3 linked regions of the Methylocaldum szegediense genome follow. The protein of the gene in region 3 interacts with the protein of the main gene of each other region in a pairwise test. Links are inferred from orthologs where the notes say so. Each region holds a gene or a part of one and is shown on either strand. Other genes may lie near its edges.

Region 1 (2,798 bases), 540 kb from region 3 along the record:
TCGGAGCATTCCGCCCGGCGCGTGTCCGGTCCCGAAAAGCTCGCCAGCCGCGCCCGCCTCAAGGAAGCAGTAAACGCCCTTGGCTTCAAACTGCGCTGAGAGGGATCGCCATGTCGAATCTCTCTCTACGGCTGAAAATCGTCCAGGCTGGCGAACCCGTGTTGCGCCAGCGAGCCCGGCCTTTGAGCGCGGAAGAAATCCTGAGCAAGGAAATTCAGGACTTGATCGAACACATGCGGGAAACCCTCCGAGATGTACCGGGCGTCGGCCTCGCCGCGCCCCAAGTCGGTCTGCCGCTGCAACTGGCGGTGATCGAGGACCGGCAAGAATACCAGACCGGGAAACTCAGCGAGGAAGAACTCGCGGTGCGGGAACGAGTGCCGATTCCCTTCCATGTCATCGTCAATCCGGAAATCGTCGAATATTCCCAGGATACGGCGACCTTTTACGAAGGCTGCCTGAGCGTGGCCGGATTCCTGGCCAAGGTCGAACGGGCCCGGTCGGTGCGAGTGACCTGCCTGGATCACCGTGGCCAGCTACGGACTATCGAAGCCCGCGGCTGGTACGCACGCATTCTCCAGCACGAGATCGATCATCTGCACGGCCGGCTGTACCTGGACCGCATGGACTCGCGTTCTTTCAGCACTTTCGAGAATTACGATCGATATCGAGACGATCGCGTGGTCGCGCCCGAGGCACCATAAGCGGAGCCTGCCATGAATTTTCCGCTCTCCCGCCGCGTCTCGGACCTCCAGGCTTCCGATATTCGCCTCATGACCCGCGAGTGCGAGCGGGTGGGCGGCATCAATCTCGGCCAGGGCTTGGGCGATTTGCCTGTTCCCGCGCCGGTGCGGAACGGAGCGTTCAAGGCGATCGCGGCCAATCGCAACAGCTATTCCCAGTCGGAAGGCATCGCCGATTTGCGCCTAGCGATCGCGGCCAAGCTCCTTTGTGACAACGGCCTCGAAGCCGATCCCGAGCGGGAAATCATTGTCACTCATGGTGCGACCGGAGCTTTTTTCGCCGCCCTCACCGCCCTACTCAATCCCGGCGACGGCATCCTGCTCCCGGAACCCTATTACGGCTACCATCTCAACACCATCCGCCTGTGCGGGCTGGAGCCTCACTTCCTGACGCTCCGAGAGCCCGCGTTCGAGCTGGAGGAAGCGGCTTTGCGCGCCGCCGTGCGTCCCAACACGCGGGCGATCGTTCTCTGCACACCGTCGAATCCCAGCGGCAAGATGCTGAGCGACGAGGAAATCCGTCGCGTGGAGCGCGTCGCCGCCGAGCACGACCTGCTGGTCATCACGGACGAAATCTATGAATACATCACCTACGACGGCCGGCAACACATCTCTCCGGCCACTGTCGGCTCCCTCCGGGAACGTACCATCAGCATTTTTGGATTCTCCAAGACGTTCAGTATCACAGGTTGGCGACTGGGCTACGCCGTGGCCCCGGAACCCTTGGCCGCCGCCATCAACCTGGTCAACGACCTCGCCTACGTCTGCGCCCCCACGCCCTTGCAATACGGCGTCCTCGAAGGATTGCAGGCCTCGCCCGAGTATTTCGACCAACTCCGGATCATCTACCAGCAAAAGCGCGACATCTTGTGCGAAGGATTGGCGGCGGCCGGAATCGAGCCGTCGGTCCCGAGCGGCGCGTACTATGTCCTAGCCGACATCGGACGCTTTGGCTATCCGAACGCAAAGGCCGGCGCACTTTCCCTCCTGGAGCAAACCGGGGTAGCCGCTGTGCCCGGGAGCGCGTTTTATCGCAGCGGCAAGGGCGAGCATCTCGTCCGATTCTGTTTTGCGAAGGACGACGCCATCCTGCGAGAGGCGGTACGCCGCCTGCGGCGTTTTCGTCCCGCGGATTAGAGGCAGGAATGCTTTTGTCGTTTTAAGCCACGTAGGTCGTTGAAAACGTCGGAGCGTTTTCATCTCTGATGTGCACCCGAATAAGGAAGCTGCCTTCGGCAGCAAGTTAAAGTTTGAAGCGGGTCTCGCCCCGCCGGCGAGTTACTTTTGCTAACCCCATTCCTGAGGTTAGCCCTTCGGGCCAGCCTCCGCCTGTCCAAACTCGCTCCTGTCGAGTTTGTCTTTGCGTGCCTAAAGACAAATGTGTCGGGAACACATTTGGACGCGCGGAGAGCGCCCGAAGGGTTCGCACCAGGGAAGGTGCGAATCCAAAGTAACCCAAAGAAAGGGCACCCGTATGGCGCGCTGATCCTGCGCGCCATACGGGACGATTCAGAAGTGCCTTGACATCTGAGTATGCTCTAGCCGAGCCCAAACTGCGCTTGGTCTAGGCAAGGTAAAAGCCGCCGGGAAAACCGTTTTTCCTGGTCCTCTTGGCTCGGTCCCGCCGTCGCTTCGCTTCCGGTCGCTCACGAGTGTCGACCCAGCAACATCTCACCAACAGCCGATGCCTCCGAACGCGCACATGGTGTCGATAATCAGCTGAAAATCCAGGATTCGCGCCATCTTGAACATGGCACGAACTCTGCTCCTTTCCAACCGAGGCGAAGATGAGGTGCGTTAAGGCAGGGACTGCGGGCGCCATGGATTCAGGACGAATCTTCGCCTTTCCGCGCAACCCCTACTCAGCAGGAGACGTTTCATGCCTACGCTTTTCGTCGCACCCGGTGCCTGCTCCTTCGGAGCCCATGTCGTACTGAAGGAGCTCGACATTCCGCATGATATCGCCGTGGTTCCGCTCCGCACGCCCGATTCGCCGATCTTCAAGGTCAACCCCTTGGGCCGGGTACCGGCTCTGAAACTGGACTCCGGCGAAGT
Region 2 (3,000 bases), 1.7 Mb from region 3 along the record:
GCCACAACTCTAGGACAGATATTGCAGACCATTGAGGCATCCTACCTCCAGGCTTGTATAAATCCTACTTTCAACCAGAGGATTTTACAAGTCGGCCGACTGGGATGCGAAAATTTGTATATCGATGAGACGAATATCCATAACTTCGTCCTTGTAAACACCGAGCCCAGAGGCGAGCCGTATGCCAAACACGTCATCACGGCCTCTCCCGACGCTTTGCCCGTCGCCACCGCGAGCATCGACATCCTGCTACTGCCCCATGTCATCGACTTCGAAGCCAACAGACATCAGGTCCTGCATGAGGTCGAACGCGTGTTGAAACCTAACGGCCGGCTCTTCATCCTTGGCTTAAATCCGTGGAGCGTACGCGGCATCCTACAGTATCTTTCACGACGCTCACCGTTTTGGCGGCTGAATTTCATCAGCAGCTACCGTTTATTAGATTGGCTGAGTCTCCTAAAATTTGATGCTGAGTACAGCGCGGCATTCAACCTCGCTTCATCCAAAGTGATACGAAACCCCAACTCGTTTTTTAGCAAGTCTCGCGCTTATCTTTCGTTCGCTTTCGGTATTAAGGCGATCAAGAGAACATACACATTGATACCGATCGAGCCGAAGTGGATCGGCACCCCCGATTTGGTACCCGGCCACATGTTCGAGACGTTAAAACAAGAGACCCAGTGAATAATACAGTCAACATTTATACTGATGGCGCTTGCCGCGGCAACCCAGGACCCGGCGGGTGGGGCGCAGTACTGAAATACAAGGACAAAGAGCGGGAGCTTTACGGAGCGGAACCGAACACCACCAACAATCGCATGGAACTCATGGCGGCGATCAAGGGGCTGGAAGCTCTAAAAAAGCCGAGCAAAGTCTGCATAACCACAGATTCACTTTATCTACTCAAAGGCATTTCCGAGTGGTTACCGGACTGGATTCGAAGAGGCTGGAAAACCGCTGCAAGAAAGCCGGTCAAAAACGTCGACCTCTGGCAGCGTCTCGTTGCCGCCCAGCAGCAACATAGCATTGAATGGAAGTGGATCAAGGGACATGCCGGTCATGTTGAGAATGAACGAGCCGACGCGCTCGCTAACCGCGCGATAGATGAACTCTTAAAATCCGCGCCAAAACAGAGCACGACTCATGCGACAGGTCGTACTTGATACCGAAACCACGGGGCTCGACCCGGCGGAAGGACATCGCATCATCGAAATCGGCTGCGTGGAACTCGTCAATCGTCGCCTGACGGGAAATCGCTTTCACGTCTACCTTAACCCCGAGCGAGACATCGACCCCGGAGCCGTCGAGGTCCATGGGTTAAGCTCCGAATTTTTGGCCGATAAACCTCGTTTTGCTGATGTTGCCGAGGACTTTCTGGCGTATATCAAGGGCGCTGAACTCATTATTCACAATGCCCCGTTCGATATTGGATTTATCGACCACGAATTACAACGACTACCTGGCGGTCTTGCCAGCGTGACGGAGTATTGCACCGTTCTCGACACACTGGTGCTCGCCAGAAAAAAACACCCCGGACAGCGCAACAACCTGGATGCATTGTGCAAGCGGTACAATATAGACAATCGGCACCGAGAACTGCACGGAGCGCTGCTTGATGCCGAGATCCTAGCCGAAGTCTACCTAGCGATGACCGGCGGCCAGACATTGCTGGTATTGGAACCGGAGTCGATAGAAGAGGGTTCCCGCAAATCGCGACAAACATCGAAAATTGCCGTATCAGCGAGTCGCCCGCCGCTTAGGATCATCCGTTGCAACGAAACGGAATTTCAGGCCCACCTCTCAAGCCTCGAAACCATCCGCAAGGCAAGCAACGGAAAATGTCTTTGGAAAGCCTAAAATAAAGAAGCTCCTAACGATTGGATTCCATTCGCGCCTCTCGACAAGGCTTAGGAGAGAGTTGGACAAGTCTGTCCTGAACTGGTCGAAGGATTTACGGAGCTTCCTAAGATAGAACAGATAGAACCAAGAATACTTATGCGTTATTCTTATAAAGTGAATGGTTAATCTTAAGGAGAGGTGGCTGAGTGGTTTAAAGCGGCGGTCTTGAAAACCGTTGACGGTTGATCCCGTCCGGGGGTTCGAATCCCTCCCTCTCCGCCAGATCACAGTTAAGTGCTAGCTCAGTCTTCACCATTGACCTTATGATCGGCATCCTTCTGGTAGATGATCATGAACTCGTCCGAACGGGTATCGAGCACCTACTGAATGAAGCCGAGAACATGAAGGTAATCGGGATAGCACGCTCGGGTGAGGAAGCGATAGAGCAAACCGACCGGTTGAGTCCCGACGTGATTGTGATGGATGTCAACATGCCGGGTATTGGAGGAATAGAAGCGTGCCGAAAGATCAGTCAAAAGCACCCGCAGATAAAAATCGTCGCTTTGAGTGTGTACACTGACGGGCCGTTTCCACACCAACTTCTGAACCTGGGCGCACACGGTTATGTCTCGAAGAGTTGTCCTATCCACGAACTGATCAATGCCATTCTGACGGTCTCCGAGGGCAAACGCTATCTCAGCCAAGACGTTGCCTGTAAGATGGCATTAGCCAAGCTGCCGGATCAATCCTCGTCACCCTTTAACAATTTGTCCTACCGCGAACTGCAAGTTGTCGTCATGACGCTCCAAGGTCGATCGATACAGGACATGGCGGATATGCTCACGATCAGTCCCAAAACGGTAAATACCTACCGGTATCGTGCATATGACAAACTCGCCGTCAAAAATGACGTTGAACTGACGCGACTGGCGGCACGATATGATTTTATTAGTGACGCCCCCATTCGATGAGGATTCACGACCATTTGCCTCGGTGGTGGAATAGGTAGACACACAGGACTTAAAATCCTGCGCCCTAACACGGCGTGCCGGTTCGATTCCGGCCCGAGGCACCATTCACCAGTCCCAGCGCGTTTCATATTATCTAAAATCCTCAAAAAAACATCCACTTAGCCCATAGATTAGTCTCAGGGTATTTCAC
Region 3 (9,220 bases):
GTCCGGGCGGCGATCCCCGAAATCGACTGGCCAAAAGCGCCGCGGCTGAAGGGTATCATCGCTCACCATCATTTTGCCTTGGACGCCAACATTATTTGGGACGTAGCGGTCAACCACGTGCCTAAGATCCTGGCCGCCGCCAAATCGTTAGCGGATCAACCGGACGACGATCTGCTGAGAGACTAAGCCACGCGCGACGACCGCATAGACATGTCGCCCACGGCTGTCGTGCCTGTCGGTTAAGGTTAAGTGCCTTTTTTGACTTTTTTCAAGGACAACACCAACAACGTACATTGCAAGACTGTATCGACAGAGTCGAACAACAACCCGGAAGCTAACCACCCTTCATGACAGAAGCTCTCGATCCCCGTTTCATTCACCTCCGCGTCCACACCGAGTATTCCCTAGTTGACGGCCTGATCGACGTGAAGGCCCTGGTCAAGCGAACGGCGGAACTCGGCATGCCGGCGGTAGCGGTGACAGACCAGTCCAATCTGTTTGCCTTGGTCAAGTTCTACAAAGCCGCCTTGGCCGAAGGTGTGAAACCCGTCGCCGGAGCCGACGTGTTGCTTTACAACCACGTGGATCCGGCTTCGCCATACGCGTTCACGTTGTACGTGCAGAATGCCGTGGGTTACCGCACCCTGACAGAACTGATTTCCCGCAGCTATCAAGAGAACCAGCATCAGGGTGTGCCACAGTTGATGCCAGAGTGGCTGGAAGAAAAGAACGAAGGGCTCTTGGCATTATCCGGGGGACGCCGGGGCGATATCGGTCAGGCTTTGCTGGCAGGCAACACCGGTGAAGCCAAGCGCCTACTAGAACATTGGCTCGAAGTTTTCGACCAACGCTTTTATTTGGAACTACAACGCACCGGACGACCGAACGAAGAGGAATACATCGAAGGCGCCTTGAACCTCGCGATCGAGTTCGATGCGCCGGTGGTCGCCACCAACGACGTGCGTTTCATCAGCCCCTCGGAATTCGAAGCGCACGAGGCCCGGGTATGCATTCATCAGGGTCGGGTATTGGACGATCCGCGCCGCCCGCGAGACTACAGCGAACAACAGTACCTCAAGAGTCCAGAGGAAATGGAACAGTTGTTCGCCGATATTCCGGAAGCCCTGGAAAACACGGTGGAAATTGCCAAGCGCTGCAGTCTTGAGCTCACCTTGGGCAAGAACTTTCTGCCCCAATTCCCAGTGCCCGAGGGCATGACGACGGCGGAGTTCTTCGCAGAGCAATCACGCAAAGGGTTGAAGGAGCGTCTCGCCGTGCGCCCACCCGCCGGAAAAGGAACGTTGGAAGAACGGCGCAAGCGCTACGAGGAACGGCTGGAAATGGAAATTTCGGTGATCAACCAAATGGATTTCCCCGGCTATTTCCTGATCGTGGCCGATTTCATCCAATGGGCCAAGAAAAACGACATTCCAGTGGGGCCCGGACGCGGGTCCGGCGCGGGTTCGCTGGTGGCTTACGCACTCAAAATCACCGATCTCGATCCGATCGAGTTCGATCTATTATTCGAGCGCTTCTTGAACCCCGAACGCGTGTCCATGCCCGACTTCGACGTCGATTTCTGCATGGAGCGCCGAGACGAGGTCATCGACTACGTGGCGCGTAAATACGGACGCGACCGCGTGTCCCAGATCATCACCTACGGCAGCATGGCGGCCAAGGCGGTGGTGCGCGACGTAGGCCGGGTCTTGGGCCATTCCTACAGTTTCGTGGACAAGATCGCCAAGCTGATCCCGTTCGAACTGGGGATCACCTTGGACAAGGCTCTCAACGACAGCGAAGACCTCAGAAAGTTGTACGAGAGCGACGAGGAGGTCCGAACGCTCATCGACCTCGCCAAATCGCTCGAAGGCCTCGCGCGGAACGCCGGTAAGCACGCTGGCGGCGTCGTCATCGCGCCTTCCCGGCTGATCGATTTTTCCCCGCTGTACTGCGAGCCGGGTGGCGAAAACCTGGTGACCCAGTTCGACAAAGACGACGTCGAAGCCGTCGGCCTGGTCAAGTTCGACTTCTTGGGACTTAGAACCTTGACCATCATCGACTGGGCCGTGAAATCCATCAACAAACAACGGGCCGAGAAAGGCGAGCCGCCCATCGATATCGCTCAAATCCCCCTTGACGACCCCGATACCTACAGGCTGCTGAAAAACTGCCAAACCACCGCCGTCTTCCAGCTCGAATCACGCGGCATGAAAGACCTGATCCGGCGCCTACAGCCGGATTGCTTCGAGGACATCATCGCCCTGGTGGCGCTATTCCGTCCGGGACCGCTGCAATCGGGCATGGTCGACGACTATATCAATGTCAAGCACGGCCGCACCAAGGCGGAATACCCGCATCCCATTCTCGAGCCCATCCTGAAACCCACCAACGGCGTCATCGTCTACCAGGAACAGGTGATGCAAATCGCCCGCGACATGGCCGGCTACACCCTCGGCGGTGCCGACCTTCTGCGCCGCGCCATGGGCAAGAAGAAGCCCGAGGAAATGGCCAAACAACGGGAGATCTTTGTGTCCGGCGCAATCCAGAAGGGTGTCGACGAGAGCATCGCCGGCTACATCTTCGACCTCATGGAGAAATTCGCCGGCTACGGCTTCAACAAGTCGCATTCGGCAGCCTATGCCCTGGTGTCCTACCAGACCGCCTGGCTCAAAGCCCATTTCCCGGCTGCATTCATGGCGGCGGTGCTATCCTCGGACATGGACAACACCGACAAGGTCGTTGTGCTGATCGAAGAGTGCCGGGAAATGAAGTTGACGGTTCAGCCGCCCGATATCAATCGCTCCGAATACCGGTTTGCGGTGCTCGACGACCGCACGATCCTGTACGGTCTCGGCGCGATCAAGGGCGTCGGCGAAACAGCGATCCGCGACATTCTTGAAGAGCGACAAAAGGGCGGCCCGTTTGTGGATCTGTACGACTTCTGCCGTCGGGTCGATCTGCGCAAGGTTAATCGACGGGTCATCGAAGCCCTGATCCGTTCCGGCACGCTGGATTCCATCGATCCGAATCGCGCACGCCATATGGCGGAGCTGTCGGATGCGATCAAGGCCGCCGAACAGCACGGCGCCATGGCCGCGACTGGACAGGATGATCTATTCGGGCTCGGAGGCTTGGCAGTAACCAATGATACGCCGCGTGCAGAGATGGTCGTCGAACCTTGGCCGGAAGATGAGCGACTGGCGTATGAAAAAATGACACTGGGGCTTTATCTCACCGGCCATCCTATAGGCCCTTACGAATCCGAGATCCAGCACTTCGTTACCGCGCGTCTCGGGAAGTTGTCGCTCGACAACGAGCGGGGGGCAACGGGACGGCGGGAAATGCGCGTGGTGGTCGCAGGGCTGGTCGTGGAGCTTCGCACGCGGCAGAACAAGAACGGCAAGCGCATGGCTTTCGCCACTCTGGACGATCGGACGGGAAGGCTGGAAGTCGCGGTGTTCTCGGAAGTCTTGGAAAAATACCGCGAACATTTGGTGAAGGACACCCTGCTCGTCGTCGAGGGCAATTTGAGCTTCGACGACTATGCAGGCCAGCTTCGTCTCACGGCCGAAAATCTGTTTACCATGGCGGAGGCGCGCGCGCACTTTGCCAAACATCTTTTTATTCAATGGCCATCCGCCGGGACGAGCACCGATCGCCCGAGCGACCAATGGGTAAACGAGCTGGTCGATCTACTCACGCCGTTCCGCGGGGGTTCCTGTCCGATTTACATCGAATATCGGGGAAAGGCCGCACAGACGACGATCCAGCTCGGCGAAAGCTGGCGCGTGCATCCTGGCGACGAATTGATCGCGCGCCTGCAAAAGCGTGTTGGAGCGGACAAGGTGAAACTGCACTACCAATGAAAAAAAGCCTCTTGCTTGCTGTGTCCTTGCTGGCGAGCGCAGTCGCGAACGCCCAGGATCTGTTACAAACCTTGGAACTCGCGCTGCAACGCGATCCCAGGCTGCGCGAAGCGGAAGCTACCCGCAACGCCGTGCTGGAAGCCAAGCCTCAAAGCGTTGCCCGCCTGTTGCCGACTTTGTCGATTACCGGAGAGCTCAACCGCAACTCGGTGCTGTCAAAGTTCGAAGACTCTATACTGGCTTTCATCGCAGGCGGCAGGAATCTCGGCTTCTGGAACAGCGCGGCCAGTATCAATTTGACACAACCGATTTATCACCACGATTACTGGGTGCAACTCAGCCAGGCGGACAACCAAATCGCCGAGGCCGAGGCCAATTACGCCGCCGAACAACAAAACCTGATGCTGCGCACCGCACGCGCCTATTTCGATGTGCTGTTCGCCCAAGACAGCCTTGAGTTCGCGCGGGCCGAACAGCGCGCCATCGAGCACCAACTCGAAGAGGCTAAGGCTCGGTTCGAGGTCGGCCTGATCGCCATAACCGATGTGCACGAAGCCCAAGCCGGGTACGATCAGGCCCACGCCAATGTGATACAGGCCGAGAATCAAGTGGACAATGCCCGTGAAGCGCTGCGCGAAATCATCGGCGAATTCGACTTCGACCTGGCAAAACTCGCGGAGGAAATCCCGCTGAAAGGTCCGGACCCGGAAAACATCGAGAGTTGGGCCGAGTTGGCTCAGCAGACCAACCCCAGCATCATCGCGGCCGAAAACCGTAGCCTGGTCGCGAAAAAGGGTATCGACCTCCAGTTCGCCGGCCATCTTCCGTCCATGGATTTGGTTGGCTCGGCCGGGTTCACCGACACCAATCGACCGCAGGGCATACCCACTGAGTATCAAATTATCGGGATGCAGGTCAATGTGCCGATGTTCGCGGGCGGAGGCGTCAATTCGCGGGTTCGTCAAGCCCGCCACGAATACGAGGCCGCCCAAGAAAACTTGGACGGCGTTCGGCGTTCCATCCAACGTCAAGTAAAAGATGCCTACCGTGGTATCCTGTCAACTATCAGTCAGGTCAAAGCCCTCGAGGCGGCCATCGTATCGTCGCAAAGCGCCTTGGAAGCAACCGAGGCGGGCTTGGAGGTCGGCACGCGAACGATGGTCGACGTTCTCACCGAACAGCGTAATCTGTTTCGGACCAAGCGCGATTACGCGAGGGCGCGCTACGATTACATCCTCAACAGCTTGACGCTCAAACAGGCTGCCGGCACGTTAAATCCGGCCGATTTCGCGATCGTCAATGAGTGGCTAAAGCCGCATGCTCGCAAGACCGTCGTAGCTCCGGACGACCCCGGGGCTTGACAGGACCGGGAGCCTATCTCCGTAGGCTGTTCACCCTGGTCGCTTCAATGGACTCGTCTGAGGCTTTTGACTTAGCTCAGGAAAGTCCTGTCGAATAGTTTTGAGACCTGCTGGGATCGGCTCGAAAAGGAAGCCTCGTACGCGTTCCGCCAGCGGCGGAACCAATCGTGACCATCGGGTTCGAAACTGTTACCGTCGGCTATCCCATTGGGAGAACGCTATGAATAAGAACTCACAAAATTCTTTGTTGGATTCCTTGGGTAAAACCGTTAAGGAATTCTGGAAGAAGCTCGCGGACACTCTGCAAGATCTCGGTTCTACCGGAAAACGTGGCGTTGAAGTCAACCCGCGCGCGGGCGGTGAGAACGATGAGCAGGCCGCACGCAGGCGGCGCCTCAACCTATGGCTTTACCTCCTTCTGATCTTGGCCACTCTTTACTTCTGGCAGGGCTATCAAGAAATCCGCCAGGATGAAATTCCCTACAGCGAGTTTCTGAAATACGTACAGGAACAGCAGGTCGAGGACGTGGTAGTGATGGACCAGGTCATCACCGGCTACCTGAAACCCAAAGCTCCCGGTGAAGAACGGCGTCGCTTCGTCACCGTGCCTTTATGGAACCAGGATTTGGCTCAAACCCTGGAAGAAAAAGGCGTCAGATATACCGTTCGCTACACCGACAACTGGTTGAGCAACTTCATCTTCAATTGGCTGCTGCCCATCGGCATCCTGTTCGCGCTATGGACTTGGATGGCGCGCCGCATGACCGGCGGCCGCGGGCTTCTCAACTTCGGCCGCAGCCGGGTTCGCATTCATGCGGAATCGTCGGTCAAGGTCACGTTTCAGGATGTGGCCGGAGCCGAAGAAGCGAAGCAGGAACTCAAAGAAACGATCGAATTCTTGCGCAACCCGGCCCGTATACAGCGGCTGGGCGGGCGCATGCCGAAAGGGGTCCTTCTGGTCGGCGCACCCGGTACGGGAAAGACCTTGTTGGCACGAGCCGTGGCCGGCGAAGCCGGCGTACCGTTCTTTAACATCAGCGGTTCCGAGTTCATCGAGATGTTCGTCGGCGTAGGTGCGGCAAGGGTGCGCGATCTGTTCGAACAAGCGCGACAAAAAGCACCCTGCATGATCTTCATCGACGAATTGGACGCCATCGGACGGGCACGCGGAGGCCCGGTGGTCATGGGCGGTCATGACGAACGCGAGCAGACCTTGAATCAACTGCTCACCGAAATGGACGGCTTCGATCCTTCGATCGGAGTCGTGGTCATGGCGGCCACCAATCGTCCGGAAATCTTGGACCGAGCCTTGCTACGGGCGGGCCGATTCGACCGGCAGATCGTGGTCGACAAACCCGGGCTCGAAGATCGGGTGGCTATACTCCAGCTTCACACCCGCAACATCAAACTGGGACCGGACGTGAATCTTCGGGTAGTGGCCCAGCGTACGCCTGGACTGGTCGGCGCGGATCTCGCCAACATCTGCAACGAAGCTGCCATCATCGCGGTGCGCGAAAATCAAGATGCGGTCGGCATGAGGCATTTCGAAGCGGCCATAGATCGTGTCATCGCCGGTCCCGAGAAGAAAAGCCGTACCCTCAGCGAGCAGGAGAAGCGCCGAGTGGCTTACCACGAATCCGGCCATGCCTTAGTGGCCGAAATCGTTCCGACCGGAGAGCCCGTGCACAAGGTCTCCATCATTCCTCGCGGCGCAGCCGCCCTGGGTTTTACCCTGCAATTGCCCATCGAGGAAAAATTCCTTGCCACCGAGGACGAACTTCGCGACAAGATTGCCATCCTGCTCGGAGGACGCGCCGCCGAAGAACTGGTTTTCGGCACGATATCGAGCGGCACGCACAATGACTTGGAGAAAGCCAGCGAAATCGCACGCGCGATGGTCTGCCAACTGGGCATGAGCAAGAAACTCGGCCCCCTCACCTACGGCAAGCGGCAGCAGCTGACGTACCTAAACTACGAAGGGCCCGAGGAACGGAATTTCAGCGAGGAAACCGCGCGGCTGATCGACGCCGAGGTAAGAGAAATAATCGAGGAAGGACATCGGAGAGCCCGGGAGATTCTTACCGAACGGCGTGCAACACTGGATGAAATCGCCCGCATTTTGCAAGACCGGGAAGTCGTCAGCGGCGAGGAAATCAAGGAAATCATCCACAGAATGGAACCGCGCGCCGAGGCACCATCACACGGTACCGCCGAACCCACGCTCCAGTGATGTCGAAACCAGTCAGGACTTATGCGTGAACCGCTTTTTCTGGGAGCGGCTTGCAGGGAAACCGATGTTTCTCGGCTTCCTTAGCCCAAGCTACCCCCAGAGAAAAGAAGGAAAACGCGTAAAGCCCTGTCATTCCCGTCCGCCATAGCGCCTGCCACGTTGCGGGCGTCTTGGCGTTCGACGAGCGGGATATCCAAAAAGCCATCAGAAATCGTTGTTGATGATCTCTTTCGCGCGTCGGCAAATCTCCTTCCCGTAATCGGTCCACAAACCCTGCCCCCAATATCGGTAACAACTGGTTTGTGCCGTCATCAAATGGAATAGCGCATTCCGATTGCGCGGATCGTCGGTCGGCACGCCTCTTTTCAGGACCTTTTCGTAAAATAGCGAGCTCGCTTCTTCCATAGGGCCCAGTACATCTTCATAACCCTTCACCCAGGAGATATCGCTGGTCCAACTTCCGCCTTCCATGTGGAACCGGTGATCTTCTTTCTTGATTTCTTCGATGACCTTTTCCAGCTTTTCGGCGCCGTCACCGGGTTTGAAACGATCCCAAATCTTTTTTTGGAACAAAGGCTGGATCACAGGAAAATCACTTTCTCCAATTCCCATGTCAGCCAGAAACTCGAGGTATTCGGTGACGTTCATGAGAGGCGTTTCCGAACCGCTGGCCTCGCGGACTACCTCCATGAATTTCGGCGGAAATTCGTTCATCATCACTCCGCCGTTTTCGCCGTCGGCGATTTGCGTGACCAGCGGTGGAACCGATTTCCCCGCCAACTCCCAGCGAGACAGGCTTCTGGCCTCGTAATAGGGCTGCATCTGAGCCACCAGCTTGGTATCACTGCCCTGGGTCTTGATGATCGCGATGATGCTGACGCTCTCGCCCTCCGAATTGGTGCACACTAGCCGATGCGGCAAATGCTTGTGTTCCGGCCCCCAGCCGTTTTCGGGCCGCTCGACCGTATGCTCCTGCACTAGAACCCAGGTATAGCCGCAATCCCGAAGCGTCTTCACAAATTCGTAAGCGACATCCGGGTGATTCGGCAGAGCCATCTCGGACGGCGAAAATCCCCTCACCCGCTCCAAGGCTTCGACGCCGAAGATGGCAGCGAAATGGTGCTGCCAGGCTTTGACGTGCAGGCGGTAATCCTGGGCTGGCGTCGACGGGGCCACTGCGTGGCCCCAGGGCGCGCCTAGCCACTCGACGGCACGGCGGTAATCCGGATTCAAGGTGATGGTCTTGAGATTATCGAACACATCGTGCAGCCCCATCTCACGAAGGCCGTAGAACAGGGTTCCCGAGTATTCCAGCATGACCCTCGGTTCCTTGCCCTCATGTATCAGCTGCGGCACGAATTCGCCCATGCGCTTGTAGCACCAGTGGAAAACCGGAGCATTATGGTTGTCCCCGATATGCTGGTTCTCCATCATGTACTTGAGATTGCTGATGATCTTGGCGGTCGGCAGGTCGCTGCCACCCGCGGGAATCAAAGGCTGATGCATATGCAGCGCGATCGCGGCCGCGCTCTTGATGCGGCCGAAATCGATCCGGCTAGAATCCTTGAAGATCGGGTCGGGCCGATTTCGAATCACCTGTTCGATCAAAAATTCCGACCCCGAGATATTGGGAAGACCGTCTATGGTTTCGGCAAGTGTTTCCATGAGTAACGCTCCGGTATGCATAACGAGGGTTGTTCGGGTCCGGCCAGTGTACACCAATCGAAATTGCTGGACCGCTGCGACCCCATCTGTGTTTGCTT

What was found.
Region 1: the proteins of dnaE (region 3) and QEN43_RS13860 interact in binary tests that used the Escherichia coli proteins (3 or more experiments, as listed by UniProt). The link is inferred for Methylocaldum szegediense from one-to-one orthologs.
Region 2: the proteins of dnaE (region 3) and dnaQ interact in binary tests that used the Escherichia coli proteins (3 or more experiments, as listed by UniProt). The link is inferred for Methylocaldum szegediense from one-to-one orthologs.

The regions. Positions count from the first base shown.
Region 1 is NZ_OX458333.1:3,213,665-3,216,462, reverse strand. It holds QEN43_RS13860 (pyridoxal phosphate-dependent aminotransferase), read left to right. Parts: upstream 1-716; coding sequence 717-1,880; downstream 1,881-2,798. Other genes in the region: QEN43_RS13855 (glutathione binding-like protein), read left to right, coding at 2,623-2,798; def (peptide deformylase), read left to right, coding at 111-704; QEN43_RS13870 (NADPH-dependent oxidoreductase), read left to right, coding at 1-99. UniProt on the Escherichia coli protein: Shows aminotransferase activity with methionine and histidine as substrates, and to a lesser extent also with phenylalanine.
Region 2 is NZ_OX458333.1:2,038,741-2,041,740, forward strand. It holds dnaQ (DNA polymerase III subunit epsilon), read left to right. Parts: upstream 1-1,143; coding sequence 1,144-1,857; downstream 1,858-3,000. Other genes in the region: QEN43_RS08625 (class I SAM-dependent methyltransferase), read left to right, coding at 1-684; rnhA (ribonuclease HI), read left to right, coding at 681-1,163; QEN43_RS08645 (response regulator), read left to right, coding at 2,163-2,810. UniProt on the Escherichia coli protein: DNA polymerase III is a complex, multichain enzyme responsible for most of the replicative synthesis in bacteria. The epsilon subunit contain the editing function and is a proofreading 3'-5' exonuclease.
Region 3 is NZ_OX458333.1:3,749,341-3,758,560, reverse strand. What follows is about bases 1-4,066. They hold dnaE (DNA polymerase III subunit alpha), read left to right. Parts: upstream 1-347; coding sequence 348-3,866; downstream 3,867-4,066. Other genes in these bases: QEN43_RS16270 (TolC family outer membrane protein), read left to right, coding at 3,863-4,066; QEN43_RS16280 (HepT-like ribonuclease domain-containing protein), read left to right, coding at 1-186. Also shown: more of QEN43_RS16270, read left to right, coding at 4,067-5,227; ATP-dependent zinc metalloprotease FtsH, read left to right, coding at 5,448-7,457; QEN43_RS16260 (hypothetical protein), read right to left, coding at 7,662-9,122. UniProt on the Escherichia coli protein: DNA polymerase III is a complex, multichain enzyme responsible for most of the replicative synthesis in bacteria. This DNA polymerase also exhibits 3' to 5' exonuclease activity. The alpha chain is the DNA polymerase catalytic subunit.